One region of the Streptomyces sp. 71268 genome, then DNA from elsewhere that is predicted to be linked to it. Evidence: riboswitches for the same ligand, from Rfam matches in the RefSeq annotation. Region 1 holds a riboswitch; the other holds the start of a gene.

Region 1 (7,552 bases):
TGGTCACCATCAGGTTCCCCAGTCACGAATAAGTGCGTACTTCCAGGTCGGCCACCACTTTCCTACAGTTCCCGAGTAACCGCAAGAGAGCACGGGGCGCGCGGCGCCCCCGGCGGTGACCGACCATGCGGCACACGAGTGAGGGACCGACACTGTGACCACCAACGATGTCTTCGCGTACCAGATACCGGCCGAGCGCGAGTTCGGCTACGCACAGGCGATCAGGTCCGGCGAGCTGATCCACGTGTCGGGGCAGCTCTCGTTCGACGCGGCGGGCGAGTTCCGGCACGCGGGCGACTTCGCGGCCCAGCTCCGACAGACCCACGCCAACATCGACCGGGTCCTGGACCACTACGGCGCCACCCGCCGTCAGATCATCACGCAGACGCTGTACGTCGTGGACCTGGTGCGCAACGCCGCGGCGGTGGCGGCGGGCAACCTCGGCTACTTCGGCGACCACCGCCCGGTCAGCACCGCCGTCGGCGTCACCGAACTCACCTTCCCCGGCCAGGTCGTGGAGATCAGCTTCGTGGTGGACACCACGCTCCCGGCCTGAGCGCTGGGGCGGTGGTGCGGATGAGGGGGCCGGAGTAGACGGGGTAGTCGGGGTAGACGAGCCGGTGCATGGGGGTTGACCCGGGGCGATGTCCTTGCTTCCGGCGGTGGGGTGCGGTTTGGCTGGGGGCCGACGGTGGCGTGGACCCGGGAGAGGTGGGAGCGGCGGTGGGTACGTGGACGACGCGGGCGCTGGCCGGCGAGGGGCCCGTCGCCCTGCGCGGGGCCCTTGAGGTGGAGGCCACGGCGCGCGGCGTGCTCCCGCACCGGCTGCCCGCCGCGGCGCGGGCCCAGGTCTCCGACGGCTTCTGCGCGCTGGCCGAGGCCCAGCCGTCCGGGGTGCGGCTCGCGTTCCGTACCGAGGCGACCGTCGTGGAGCTGGACGTGGTGCCCTTCCCCGGGGCGCCCGCCGACGACCCGGCCGACGCGGACGACCCCGCCGGCGCGGACCCGGCGGCCGGCGTCTTCGGCCCGCCCGGCCCCCGCGCGGGCGTGTACGACCTCGTGGTGGACGGGCGCCTGACGGCCCGGATCGCCGCCCCGCTCGGCGCGCCCGAGGCCAGCTCCGAGACACCACCCGACGCTCCCACCGACGTACGCCCTGACGCGTCCACCGACGTACGACCCGACGCTCCCACCGACGTACGCCCTGACGCCCCCACCGGCGTACGGCCCGACGCCCGCCCCGGCGTGCGGCGGGGCCCCGGGGGTGGGGGCGACGGGGTGGTCGCCGTGCGGTTCGACGGGCTCTCCGGGCGGGAGCAGGACGTGGAGATCTGGCTGCCGCACGCGGCGATCGTGGAGCTGGTCGCGCTGCGCGCGGACGCGCCGCTGCGCCCGCCGCGCGCGCCGGGCGCCCCGCCGCCGCGCTGGGTGCACCACGGCAGCTCTATCAGCCAGGGCGCCGGCGCGGCCGGCCCGACCGGGGCCTGGCCGGCGGTCGCGGCCCGGCTCGCCGGCGCTGACCTGGTCAACCTGGGGCTGAGCGGCAACGCGCTGCTCGACCCGTTCACGGCCCGCGCCATCCGGGACACGCCGGCCGACCTGATCAGCGTGAAGGTGGGCATCAACATCGTCGCCCTCGACGCCTTCCGGCTGCGCACGCTCGGCCCGGCGCTGCACGGCTTCCTGGACACCGTGCGCGAGGGCCACCCCAAGGCGCCGCTGCTGGTCATCTCGCCGCTGCACGCGCCCGTGGTCGAGCGGGTGCCGGGCCCCATGTACCCGGACCCGGACGCCCCGGGCCCCGGCGTCAGCTACCGCGGCTTCGGCGACCCGGCCGAGGTCGCGAGCGGGGCGCTCACCCTCAGCACGATCCGGCGCGAGCTGGGCCGCGTCGTCGCCCAGCGCGCCGAGACCGACCGCGGCCTGTACTACCTCGACGGCCTGGCCCTGTACGGCGAGCGGGACTTCGCCGAGCTGCCGCTGCCCGATCAGCTCCACCCCGACGACGCGGCCCAGCGACGCATCGGCGAGCGCTTCGCCCGCCTCGCCTTCGGCCCCGGCGGCCCGTTCGACACCGTGGGCGCGGACGCGTCCTCACCCGGGCGCTCCTGACCCCGTACCAGGTGGGACCGCCGGAAAGCGGTGGGGCCCGGTAGTACGCGAAGGCGCCGCGCCGCGCCGCCGGTGTGCGCGTGCGTGAGTGCGCCCCGTGGTGCGGCCGGCCGTCCGTCGCCAAGTGTGCCCGCGCGCGGGAACCAGCGGGAACCAGTCTGTGTACGCCACCTCGCGACCGGTCGGCACGGGCCCGGCCAGCCCCGGGTGCCCCGGGCGGGGCCCGAGCGCCGCTGGGACACCTGGGATATCTGAGATGTTTGCGAAGCCTGGGGCTGGTGCGGTCCGGAGGTGAACGCCGATTTCGCGTCACAGTTGCGCGGCGCCCGGGCCCGGTGAGCCGCCGGGGATTTGCGGGTGAGTACGGGCAAATTCTTGGGGCGCACAGGGGGCGCATGACGGGCTGGAAGCGTGCGCCGGCGCATTCAGCGCTCGTCGCGGGGGCTTGCCGGCCGACCGTGGCGCCGCGCGCGCCGGGCGGCTCACGGGTGGCGCGGAACCGACGTACGAGCGCATCGCCCGCACCGCATCCGGGAAACCCGCCGCGCCCGCAGTATCCACTTCGCTACCGTAAGTGGCGAGGGGGTCGCTGGGGGGCGCGGCGTGGCAATGGTCGGGAGGAGAGGGACGTGGGGCACGCACAACCGGGCGGAGAACCTTCCGCCGCGCACCTCGACGGGCTGCTGACCCGGGCGCAGAACGGGTTCGAGATCGCCGACGCGCAGGTCGAGCGGCTGCGCGGCGCGTTGATGCACCAGTCTGAGCTGCGCTCTTGCCGCCAGTGCAACGGGCGCTCGGCCTCCGTGGGGTGCAACACCTACCGCCACGTCTTCCTGCTCCCGGACGGCAGCAGCGAGCTGTTGTGGGAGCTGGAGCACAACACGACACCGGCCGCCGGGCCGCGCCCGTCCGCCGCGCCGGGCGAGCCGTGCGCGGAGCGTGAGGCACCCGGCGAGCGGTGGATCGGCGCAGGCCAGGCCGGTGCGGGCGAGGCGGCAGGCCCGCCGGTCGGCCCCGGCGGCGGGCCGCGTGCCGACCGGGTCGCCGCGCGGCAGGTGTACTACGAGGTGTACGCGGACGAGCGCGCGTTGGAGATCGCCGAGCGCCGGGTGCACGAGCGCATCGGCGGCGCGCTCTGGGACGAGCTGGACAGCGCTCCTTTTTGGTTGCCGGAGCAACTACGTACGCCGGTGGGCCCCTTCGCGCCGCGGCGGACGTACGCCGTCGACGACTCCGCCGACCACGCGCGGCGCGTGCTGCGCCGGGCGGAGAACCCGGACCGGCCGGGCGACGACGTGCGCGCCCGGCTGAGCACCGCGTTCGCTCACGACATCGCGCTCGCGACCAAGCCCCGGCTGCGCACCGGCGGCCCCGACGCCACCTGGTGCCGGTTCTACGAGCACGCGTTCCTGCTGGCCGGTGGGGACGAGGTGGTGCTGTGGGAGCTGGAGCACAACCTGACGCCGGACGGCCGGCTGGTGTGCGAGGTGTACCTGGACGAGGCGGCGGCCGAGTGCGCCGCCGACCGCCACGCCCGCGCCCTGGGCGTCGAGCTGTAACAACGCACCGGGCCGGCCCCGCCCCGGCCCGCCCGGCCCAGCCGTCAAGCCAGAAGACCGGCCACCCGCCCCCGGCCCAGCCGCCCGCCCTACGGCGGGCGCGCGTACGCCCGCTTGGCCGCCTCCGGGTCGCTCGCCCGGCGCGCGAGCCCCAGGCTGGGACGGACGCACCTGGCGGGGCGCTGTGCCGGGTGCGGGCCAGCCGAGAGCGGGAGCGAACGCGTGGGGAGTCCTGGGTGGGCCGGTGCGGGCGCGGAGTCGCCGCGAGCCGCGTGGGCCCGGAGCGTCGCCCGCTGGCTGCCCGCGTTCCTGCTGGTCGGCGGCGTGGTCTTCGACCTCCTGATGCCGATGCACTACACCGCCTCGCCCTTCCTGTCCGCCGCCTCCCTGGTCGCCGCGCCGCTGTTCTCGCTGCGCGGCACGGCCGCGGTGGCCGCCACGGCCGCCGTGGCGTCGGTGCTGCTCGCGACCTTCCACAGCGGCGACGACCAGGCCCTGTCGGTGACCGAGGTCGTCACCGTGTGCACCGTCGCGCTGCTGGCGCTGGCGATCAACCGGGTGGTGCGGCGCAACTTCCGCCAACTCGCGACCGTACGCGTCGTCGCCGAGGCCGCGCAGCGCGCCGTGCTGCCCACGCCCCCGAGCCGCATCGGTTCGCTGCGGATCGCCGCGCGGTACGTCGCGGCGCAGACCGACGCGCGGATCGGCGGCGACCTGTTCGCCGTGCAGGAGTCGCCGCACGGCGTGCGGGCCATCATCGGCGACGTACGGGGCAAGGGGCTTGAGGCCGTGGAGGCCGTGGCCGTGGTGATCGGGGCCTTCCGGGAGGCCGCGGAGCAGGAGCGCACCCTGGAGGGGCTGGCCGACCGGCTGGAGCGTGCGCTCGACCGGGAGGGTGATCGGCGGGTGGGCCTCGACCAGTTCGAGGGGTTCACCACCGCCGTGCTGGCCGAGATCGGCGACGGGAGCGGCGGGCTGCGGCTGATCAACCGGGGCCACCCGCCGCCCCTGTTGCTGCTCCCCACGGGCCAGGTGCGTGAGCTGAGCCCCGAGGCCAACGCCCTGCCGCTCGGCATGCGGGACGTGGCGGCCTGGCGGGACACCGTGGAGGAGCTGCCGTTCCCGGCCGGGGCGGCGCTGCTGCTGTTGACGGACGGGGTGACGGAGGCGCGCGACGCGAGCGGGCGGTTCTACGAGCCGGCGCGGCGGCTGAGCGGCCGTCGCTTCGCCAGCCCGGACGCCCTCCTGGACGCGCTGATCGCCGACGTCATGCGGCACACCGAGGGCCAGCGCGCCGACGACATGGCACTGCTCGCGCTGCGCCGGGCCGGCGCGCCCGGCATGGTGGCCGTCCGACGCGGCCAGCGGGCGGCCGACGAACGCGCTGGGTAGCCGATCTTGACCACTGTGCTGACGATGTGCTGGCACCTCGTCAAAGCGGGGCCCTTATTCCCCGGAACGGCTTGGAATCACACCCGGCCCTCTATTAACGTTCGATAACGCAGCGCGGTCGTCACAGCCGTCGCCAGAGGCGGCACCGTGCGCCGTCGCCGAATCCCGTAGGCGCGTCATCGCAGATCAGGGCGGTGCCGCGGCGAGGGAACCGGGGAACCAACCCTTGGGGTGAATCGGATCGTGCGCGACCCGTAGGAGACCTTCCTGCTCCGAACCCGTCAGCTAACCCGGTAGGCGAGAAGGAAGGAAAGGAGCACGCCTCCGTGGCGTCCAACAGGTCTGCCCTCGACCAGGCTTCACCCGCGCACGACGGGGTCGACGACCTCGCCGGGCCTCCCTGGGGGGAGCCCCGGGACGACCTCCGCGAGGGCCCCTGGGAGGAGTGGAACCCCACCGCCGAATCCGTCGCCCCGGTCCGTGGCCGGCACCGCGTGGTCAAACAGCGCGGCACCACGATGGCCCGTGGCGGCGCCGTGCTCGGCGTGGGCGTCATCGCGGCGGTCGGCGCCGGCGGCATGGCGAGCGCCAAGGACCGCCCCAAGGCCCCGATATCGATGCCCGACCTCGGCCACGTCGCCGACGAGGTCACGCACTCCCTGCCCGACGTCGACGAGCTTCCCGGCGTCGGGTCCCTCATATCCGACGGCGGGAGCGGTGACCAGCGGTACGAGGCCGCGCCGCGGGCCGCCGGCCAGGCCCCGCTCAGTCAGGCCGGCCTGACGGCCGAGGAGTCCGCGAACGGCACGACCAACGCGGGCGAGGTGCTGCGCGCCCGCATCCTCCAGCAGGCCGAGACCCAGCAGAGCGCCGCCGACGAGGCCGAGCGCGAGGCCGCCGAGCGGGCGGCGGCGCGCAAGGCCGCGGACGAGGCGGCCCGCAAGAAGGCCGCCGAGGTCGAGAAGCAGCGGGCCGCGGAGGCGGAGGCCAAGCGCGAGGCGGAGGAGGAGGCCCGGCGTAAGGCCGAGGCCGAGCGCCGCGCGAAGCTGGCCGCGAGCTACGCGATGCCGCTCAGCTCGTACACGGTGACCTCCACGTTCGGCCAGGCCGGCGACATGTGGTCGGCGAACCACACCGGCCTCGACTTCGCCGCCCCGACCGGCACGCCGGTCAAGGCGGTGCACGGCGGGACCATCACGCAGGCCGGCTGGGCGGGTTCGTACGGCTACCGCATCGTGCTGACGCTCCCCGACGGCACCGAGGTCTGGTACTGCCACCTGTCGTCCATGACGCAGACCTCGGGCGAGGTCTCCACCGGTGACGTCATCGGCCGGGTGGGCGCGACCGGCAACGTGACCGGCGCGCACCTGCACCTCGAAGTGCGCCCGAGCGGCGGCGCGCCGGTCGACCCGATGGCGTGGCTGCGGGAGCACGGCCTCCAGCCGTAACGAGAGCGGCGGGCCCGGGTCCCGCGCCCGCCTGCCCCCCGCACGGCCCGCCCCCTCCGCACGACCCTCCGTCCGCCCGCACGCCGGGGGCGCGCTCCCCGGCGCGCTCCCGCCGTACGTGGCACGCGCGGAATAGCGCCCCGGGCCGGGCCGTTGGCTCTGCACATGGTCGAGAACGCACAGAGCACGCGGACGCGCCGGATCGGTGACGTCGAGGTCTTCCCCCTCTCGCTGGGGGGCAACGTCTTCGGGTGGGGCGCCGACGAGGCGCAGTCCTTCGCCATCCTGGACGCCTACACGGGGGCCGGCGGCAACTTCGTCGACACCGCCGACGTCTACTCGGCCTGGGTGCCGGGCAACTCGGGCGGTGAGTCGGAGACCATCATCGGCAACTGGCTCGCCGCGCGCGGCAGGCGGGACGACGTGGTCATCGCGACCAAGGTGGGCGGCGGCTCGCCGGAGCGGCGCGGGCTGCGCGCCGAGGTGATCAGGGCTGACGTGGAGGCCTCCCTGCGCCGCCTGCGCACCGACCACATCGACCTGTACTACACGCACTACGACGACGAGTCGCTGCCGGTCGAGGACTTCCTCACCACTCTGGACGGCCTGGTCCGGGAGGGCAAGGTCCGCCAGATCGCGGCCTCCAACATCACGGCCGCCCGGCTCACCGAGGCCCTGGACGCCTCCGAGCGGGAGGGCCTGGCGCGGTACGTGGCGCTCCAGCCGCACTACAACCTGGTCTCGCGGGACACCTACGAGGGCGACCTGTCCCGCGTCGCGGCCGAGCGGGGCCTGGCGACGGTCCCGTACTTCGCGCTGGCGGCCGGCTTCCTCACCGGCAAGTACCGGCCCGGCAGCACGCCGGAGGGCTCGGTGCGCGCCGAGTCGGTCCAGCGGTACCTGGACAGCGAGCGGGGGCCGCGAGTGCTCGCCGCCCTCGACGAGGTGGCCGCGGCGCACGGCGGCGTCGAGATCGCGACGGTGGCCCTGGCCTGGCTGGCCGCGCAGCCCACGGTGGTGGCCCCGATCGCCAGCGCCCGC
Region 2 (7,552 bases), 1.6 Mb from region 1:
CGCCCTCGTCGCCGAGGCCGGTGGACAGGCCGCGCTCCTTCAGGACGCCCTTGAGCGTGTGGTAGACCTCGGCGCCCCAGCGCAGGGCCTCGGAGAAGGACTCCGCGCCGATCGGGGCGATCATGAACTCCTGGATGTCCACGTTGGAGTCGGCGTGCGAGCCGCCGTTCAGGATGTTCATCATCGGCACCGGGAGCTGGTGCGCGTTCGGGCCGCCGAGGTAGCGGAAGAGCGGCAGGTCGGACGCCTCGGAGGCGGCGTGCGCGACGGCCAGCGAGACGCCGAGGATGGCGTTGGCGCCGAGCGAGGACTTGTCCGGCGTGGCGTCCAGGTCGAACATGGCCTGGTCGATCAGGCGCTGCTCGGTGGCGTCGTAGCCGACCAGCTCCGGGCCGATCTGCTCGATGACCGCGAGCACGGCCTTCTCCACACCCTTGCCGCCGTAGCGGGCCTTGTCGCCGTCCCGCAGCTCAAGGGCCTCGAACTGGCCGGTCGAGGCGCCGGACGGCACGGCAGCACGGCCGGTGCTGCCGTCGTCGAGGCCGACCTCGACCTCGACCGTGGGGTTGCCTCGCGAGTCGAGGATCTCGCGAGCTACGACGACGTCGATAGACGGCACGAGCGGTCTCCTTCGTGTGGGTCTGAGCTTCTGCGACACGAGCCTAACCGGCCCCGGCACCCCGGCTCGCCGCACGCCCGCCGGACGAGACGACAAGAGGGACAAAAGCGCAGATCGATGGGTGAACGGCGCAACCGAATCGGCCGCGCGGCCCCGGACAGCGCCGGCCGGGACGTCCGCGCGAGGCGCCCGCGGCATGCCTACCGGGCCCAGGCGACCGGGCGCCGTCCGGACGGCGGCGGCCCGGCGTCCGTACGGCGGCGGCGCGGGGCCCGTACGGCGGCCGGACGGCGCGTGGCGCGTCGCGGGGGGGCGTACGGGGAGGGCGTACGGGACGGCGTGTGCGGGCGGCGTACGGGGGCGGCTCGGCCGGGCGCGGCCCGCGCGGGGTGGCAAACGCGGAGCCCCGCCGCGATGCGCTCGGGGGTGGGCGCACCGTGGCGGGGCGGTCTGCGGTCCCTCCGGGGCGGGGAGGGACGGACGCCGGGCCGGCTCTGGGGCGGAGCCGGCCGGGCGCCGGAGGCGGGGATCAGCTCAGGTGGAGCTGCTGGCCCGGGAAGATCAGGTCGGCATCGGTGACGATCTCGTCGTTGAGGTCGTACAGCTTCTGCCAGCCACCCTTGACGTTCTCGGCCTCGGCGATCTTGGCGAGGGTGTCGCCGGCCTCGACCTTGTACTCGCCGTCGCCCTTCTTGATCGTCTTCGGGGCGCTCTGCTGCGGCGCGGCCTGCTTCGGGGCGGCGTGCTTGGGCACGTACCGCTCGGAGCTGCGGCTCGGGGCCTGGTCGTCCGAGGCGCGCGGGCCGGCGTGCTTCGGGGCGGCCTTCGGCGCGGACTGCTGCGGCGCGGCCTGCTGCTGCTTGGGCGCGGCCTGCTGCGGCGCCTGCTGCTTGGGGGCCTGCTGCTTGGGCGCGGTGTAGCCGCCCTGGGTCAGGTTGACGCCGCAGTGCGGCCAGGCGCCCTTGCCCTGGCTGGCCAGGACCTTCTCGGCGATCTGTATCTGCTGGGCCTTGGACGCCTTGTCGGCGGTCGGGGCGTAGGCGGTGCCGCCGTACGCGGCCCAGGTGGAGGCGGAGAACTGCAGGCCGCCGTAGTAGCCGTTGCCGGTGTTGATCGACCAGTTGCCGGTCGACTCGCACTGGGCGACCTGGTCCCACTGGCCGGTGGTGGCGGCGTTGGCGCCGGTGGCCCCCATCAGCGGCACGGCGACGGCGGCACCGGTGACACCGGCGAGCGTGGCGATGCGGGTGGCCTTGGACGGACGGCGGTGCTTGCCCTTGGAAATCAGCATGTTGGTTTCCTCACCGACGCCTACGAGGTGAGCTGTCGGGTTCGGACTGTGAGTTGCCCGGCCGCGGTTTCCCGCGGCTTCACCCCAAGCCGTTCAGCCCCCTCGTTTCACGGACCGTCCGGCACTTACCTGTGGTTCCCCCGCTCCTGCCTTCGGCGCTTGACGCGTCGGTTCCCCCCGGCCGCCGGCAGGATTCGGCGTGACGACCAGTGGCGCCCGCGGTGGCGAGCGATGAAGACCGTAATCACAGATCCCCGGGGTGCTCAAACCCCAACATCCCTGGAAAGTCAGTGGGGTTTACCCGCAAGAAAATCACATCACCGCAGGTCAGACAGTGCACCTGATGGACGGACAAGCACGACACGCCGGAGATCGAACGAGACCCATGTCTCACTTTCGCGAATCGGTGCACACCTGGGTGAAACACCCAAAGTGACGACCGATCAGCGGTCCGCCGTGGCCTCCAGGTCGAGCTTCTGGCCGGGCAGGATCAGGTCGGGGTCGTCCCCGATGACGCTCTCGTTGGCCTCGTAGAGCGCCGGCCAACCGCCCGGCGTCTCGTGCTGCTCGGCGATCGCCCACAGCGTGTCACCGGACCGGACCCGGTGCTCACTCCGCGTCTCCCCGTCCGACCGGTCGCCCACGCGCCCGCGCTCGCTGCGGTCGGCGTGCCGGCCCTCGGGGCGCTGTCGGTCGTCGTCCCGGCCGTCGGGGCGGCCCGGGGCGTCGGCGGGCTCCTCGCGGGGCTCGCCGCGGTGCTTGCCGGTGCCCGCGCCGTCCTCGCGCGCCCCCTCGCCGGCGCCGGGCCGCTCCCCGTCGCCACGCGGCGCGTCGGGCGTCTCGCGCCCGGCCTCGCCTCGGTCGGCGGGCCGCTCCTCGCCCCGGTTCGGGCTCGGGGTGGTACGGGGCGTCCCGGCGGGCTCCGCGTCGTCGCTGGGCGCGGACGCGTCGGGGCTGGGCTCGCCGCCCCGGCTGGGCGCCTTGTCCTGGGCTGGCGTGGCGTCCGGCGTCGACTCGGCGTCCGGGCCCCGCTCGTCGGTCGGGGTCGGCTTGGCGTCGTCCGGGGTGGGCTTCGCGTCCGGGGTCGCGTCCGGCTTCGGGCTCGGGGCGTGGCCGTAGTCGCCCCGGTCGGTGCCCCGGTCGTCGTGGCTGGGGTCGCCGGGGTTGACGTCCGGGATCTCGCCGTCCTCGGTCAGGCCGGCCGTCTGCGCGCAGTCGTTCCACGCCACGGGGCCGCGCTCGGACAGGATCGTCTGGGCGATGGCTATCTGCTGCGCGCGGCTGGCCAGGTCCGGACGGGGCGCGTGGTCCGTGCCGCCGTAGAGCTGCCAGGCGTCCAGGCTCAGGCCGAGGCCGCCGTAGCGCCCGTTGCCCTCGTTGGCGCTCCAGGTGCCCCCGCTCTCGCACTCGGCAACGCGGTCCCAGGTGGCCGTGTCGGCGGCGCCGGCGCTGGTGGCGCCGAGCAGCGGGAGGGCGATTCCCGCGCCGGTCACCCCCGCGGCGACGACGATGGCCGGGGCCTGACGGGGGCGGCGATGTTTGCCGTTGCCGGATCGCATGCGGTGGCCTCTCAGGTTGGCGGCAGATTTTGACGGTCGAACATACTGCCGGCCCGGGACCGTCACAAGCTGATGTAGCGGAGGTCACGCGGCGATCACACCTCTGACGGTACGTCAGTTCGCGGATGTGCGCGCCCGTTTGCCCGCCCCTCTAGCACAGGGCCGTAACGCGCTCGCGGGCGGCCGGCCGAAGGCCCGGCGCGCGGCCGTACCGAGGGGCGCGGGAGGTCAGGAACGGGGCACGGGGCGCGCGGGGTCGGCAGTGGCGGTCGGCGTCGCGCTGCCCGGCACGTCGAACGGCCGGCGCACGGGGCGCCCACCGCCCCTTTCCGGCACCCGGGCGCGTCAACGGCGCCTCCTCCCATCGCCGTACGCGCCCTACGTAGCCGACCGCACGGGCCCGGCCCGGCTGGAGGTCACCTCGCTGGAGGCCCCCGTTGGAGGCCGACGCCGCTGGAGTCGGCCCGCGCGGGCCGCCGTACTAAGGGGAGGCCGCCCGCGCGGGCCGCCGTACCAGGAGGAGGTCCCGGTCGCGGGTCGCCGTACTAAGAGGAGGCCGGAGCGCCGGGTGGGGTGAAGGTGACCGGCAGGGTGCGCAGGCCGCGCATGATGAGGCCGCCGCGCCAGCGCAGTTCGTCCGGGTCGGCGTCCAACCGGAGGTCGGGCAGCCGGGTCAGCAGGGTGCCGATCGCGGTGCGCGCCTCGATGCGGGCCAGCGGGGCGCCCACGCAGTAGTGGATGCCGTGGCCGTAGCCCAGGTGCTGGTTGTCGCGGCGGGAGAGGTCGAGCCGGTCGGGGTCGGGGAAGCGGCGCGGGTCGCGGTCGGCGGCGGCGAGCACCACCAGGACCGGTTCGCCCGTCGCGACGTGCTGCCCGTCGATGGTCAGTGGCGCGGTGGCGAACCGCCAGGTCGCCAGCTCGACCGGCCCGTCGTACCGCAGCAGCTCCTCCACGCCGGTGTCCAGGAGCGTGGTGTCCCCCGTGGCCAGCGCGGCCTGGAGCCTGGCCCGCTCGGCGGGGTGGCGCAGCAGGGCCAGGGTGCCGTTGCCGATGAGGTTGATGGTCGTCTCGAACCCGGCGAACAGGAGGACGAAGCACATGGCCGCGGCCTCGTTCTCGGTCAGGTGCTCGCCGTGGTCGCTGGCCCTGATGAGCCCGGAGATCAGGTCGTCGCCCAGGTTCTCGCGCTTGCGGTGGATGAGGTCGGCGAGGTAGTCGCGGATCTTCCTCACCGCGCGGGCCACGCCGCCGCGCGGGCCGCCGCCGTGCCGGATCATCATGCCCGCCCAGTCCCGGAAGTCGTCCTGGTCCTCGGGCGGGACGCCGAGCATGTCGCAGATGGCGTAGATGGGGAGCGGGAAGGCGAACTCGTGGATCAGGTCGGCGCTGCCGCGCTCGGCGAACGCGTCGATCAACTGGTCGGTCAGCTCCCGCACGCGCGGCGCGAACTCGGCGGCGCGGCGCGGTGTGAACGCGGTGGAGACCAGCCGGCGCAGCCGCGTGTGGTCCGGCGGGTCGATGTTGAGCAGGTGCGTCATCAGGTCGGCGCCGCGCTCCCCCGGAATGCCGACCCGTCCCTTGGCGTGCGCGGCGGCGCTGTGCCGCAGCGGGTTCTTCGACAGCCGCGGATCGGCCAGCACCCGCCTGGCGTCGGCGTACCGCGTCACGAGCCACGCCTCGACGCCGCTGGGCAGCGTGGTCTTGTGGACGGGGGCGTGCTCGCGCAGCCAGGCGTACGCGGGGTACGGGTCGCTGGCGAACTCCCACGTGAACAGCGGCGGCATCGGCGGCACGCCGACCCCCGACGCGCCCGCCTCCGGCGCGGCCGGGCCCGACCCGGCCGAGCCCGGCGCCCCTGAGCCGGGCGCCCCTGGGCCGGGCGACCGTGAGCCCGGCGCCTCTGAGCCCGGTCCGGCTGAGCCGGACGCGTCCGACTCGGGGGTGTGCGGGCCTGGTGGGCGGTGCCCGGGGGCGTCGGGCGCCGCCCCGCCGGGCAGCGGCTCGTGGGCCGGCGGGTCGGTGAGCGGGTGGTGGGCGGCGGCCCGCGCGGCGGTCTGGTCGGGGGTCTGGGCCAGCGGGCAGGTCGGGGCCGGCGGGCGGGGAGCGGTTTCTTCGGGCACCCTCCGACGCTACTCGCCCCGCGCCGGCCCCCGGCGCGGTGGCGCGGCGCCGGGGCGGCCGGGCGAAGGGGCGGCGGAGCGGCGGGTTACTTGCGGCGGCGCCGGCCGGTGTACTCGCCCTCGCGGGCGGGCCTGGTGCCCTCGTTGCCGTGGTCCTTGAACTCGTACGGCATCATCCGGTGCCGCCCGTCGTGCTTCGGCACCTCGTCCGGCACCCGATGCTGGGTTTCGTAGCCGGTCTCCTCACCCTCCTGGTGGCCGGGGCCGTGGTCCGGTGGGCAGTGGCCGGAGCGGTGTTCTTCGGAGGTCTCCCACGCGCCGGAGCGCCGCTGGGGCTCCTGCGGGGGCGGCGGCTCGCGGTCTCGACGGCGGAGACCGTAGACCACGGCCAGGATCAGCACGGCGACGACGGCGAGCCCGGCCACGAAGGGCGCGATGCCGACCAGGTGGTCGCGTTTGACGGCGAGCTCGACGACCACGTCGGAGGCCGAGCCCGTCGGATAACCGGTGGTGGGGGCCATGCTCTGGATGTTCATGGGCCACGGGTACCCCTCTTGTCCGTGCTCAGTCGGCCCAACTGGACAAAACGGCGCACGCGCCTCGGGTTCCCCCGCCCGCACGCGGCTCCCGGGCGCCCCGGCCACCGTCGGCGAGCAGGACGGACGGGGCGATTAAGCGCTGGACGCCCCCGTGCTCGTCGGGGGAGGGTCGGGCGGGCGCCGCGCCCCGACGCGCGGGGCACGACCGGCCCGACAGGAGGCGCGCGGCGAGGATGGCGGAGGAGAACATGCGGGACGACGGCGTACGGAGGACGGCGCCGGACGCGGCCAGGCCGCCCGCGACCGGGACGCGCGGAAGCGAGACCCACGCGTCCGGGGCGCGCGGAAGCGGGTCACACGCGGCCAAGCCGCCCGCGACCGGGGCGCGCGGAAGCGGGTCACACGCGACCGGGTCGCACGGGAGCGGACCGCGCGAGGACGGGTCGCGAGCGGCCGGGACGGGAGGCACCGTGCGGGACGCGGCCGGTTCAGGCGGCGACGGGCCGGGCGGCGCCGAGCCGGAGGCGGGCGCGCCGGGCGTCGGGCGCGGCCTGTTGCTGCTGATGTCGGTGGCGGCCGGCCTGTCCGTGGCGGGCAACTACTTCGCCCAGCCCCTCCTCGACACCATCGGCGACGACCTGGGCCTCGGCTCCTCGCTGGCCGCGCTCGTGGTCACGGTGGCCCAGGTGGGCTACGGGCTCGGCCTGGTCCTGCTGGTCCCGCTCGGTGACCTGGTCGAGCGGCGGCGGCTCGCGGTCGGCCTCACCGCGGCCACCGCCGCCTTCCTCACCGTGACCGCCAGCGCCCCGAACGGGGTCCTGCTCCTCGTCGGCACCGCTCTGACCGGCTTCACCTCGGTCGCGGCCCAGGTCGTCGTCCCGTACGCGGCCACCCTCGCCGCGCCGCACGAGCGCGGGCGCACCGTGGGCACCGTCATGTCCGGGCTGCTGCTCGGCATCCTGCTGGCCCGCACGGCGGCCGGCGTGCTGGCCGACCTCGGTGGCTGGCGCACCGTCTACTGGGTCAACGCCACCCTGATGGCGATTCTCGCGGTGCTGCTCCACCGCTACCTGCCCCGGCTGCGGCCCACCTCCACGCTCCGCTACCCGGCGCTGCTGCGCTCGACGGCCGCGCTGCTCGGGCAGGAGCCGGTACTGCGGCGGCGGGCGGCGATCGGGGCGCTGACGTTCGGCTCGTTCAGCGTCCTGTGGACCGCGATGACCTTTCTGCTCTCCGGGCCCGACTACCGCTGGTCCGACTCGGCGATCGGACTCCTCGGCCTGGTGGGGGCGGCCAGCTCCCTCGTCGCCTCGATCAGCGGCCGGCTGGCCGACCGTGGCCTGGCCCACCAGGTGAGCCGCGTCGGCGCGCTGCTGTTGCTGCTCTCCTGGGGGCCGCTGCTCGCCGCGGGCCCCGGCGGCCCG

What was found. Region 1 has a riboswitch for cyclic di-AMP ahead of OYE22_RS14185 (M23 family metallopeptidase). Riboswitches for the same ligand answer to the same signal wherever they lie in the genome.
Region 2: another riboswitch for cyclic di-AMP. It lies ahead of OYE22_RS20990 (transglycosylase family protein); the one in region 1 lies ahead of OYE22_RS14185 (M23 family metallopeptidase).

Annotation. Positions count from the first base shown of each region.
Region 1 is NZ_CP114200.1:3,727,254-3,734,805, reverse strand. Features, by position in the region: gene OYE22_RS14210 (helix-turn-helix domain-containing protein) at 1-10, opposite strand, end outside; gene OYE22_RS14205 (RidA family protein) at 155-556, shown strand; gene OYE22_RS14200 (SGNH/GDSL hydrolase family protein) at 724-2,112, shown strand; gene OYE22_RS14195 (DUF6227 family protein) at 2,742-3,671, shown strand; gene OYE22_RS14190 (PP2C family protein-serine/threonine phosphatase) at 3,894-5,063, shown strand; cyclic di-AMP (ydaO/yuaA leader) riboswitch at 5,210-5,378, shown strand; gene OYE22_RS14185 (M23 family metallopeptidase) at 5,390-6,511, shown strand; gene OYE22_RS14180 (aldo/keto reductase) at 6,677-7,552, shown strand, end outside.
Region 2 is NZ_CP114200.1:5,311,613-5,319,164, reverse strand. Features, by position in the region: gene eno (phosphopyruvate hydratase) at 1-619, opposite strand, end outside; gene OYE22_RS20990 (transglycosylase family protein) at 1,149-1,910, opposite strand; cyclic di-AMP (ydaO/yuaA leader) riboswitch at 1,913-2,078, opposite strand; gene OYE22_RS20985 (transglycosylase family protein) at 2,354-3,469, opposite strand; gene OYE22_RS20980 (cytochrome P450) at 4,015-5,253, opposite strand; gene OYE22_RS20975 (DUF6479 family protein) at 5,676-6,125, opposite strand; gene OYE22_RS20970 (MFS transporter) at 6,599-7,552, shown strand, end outside.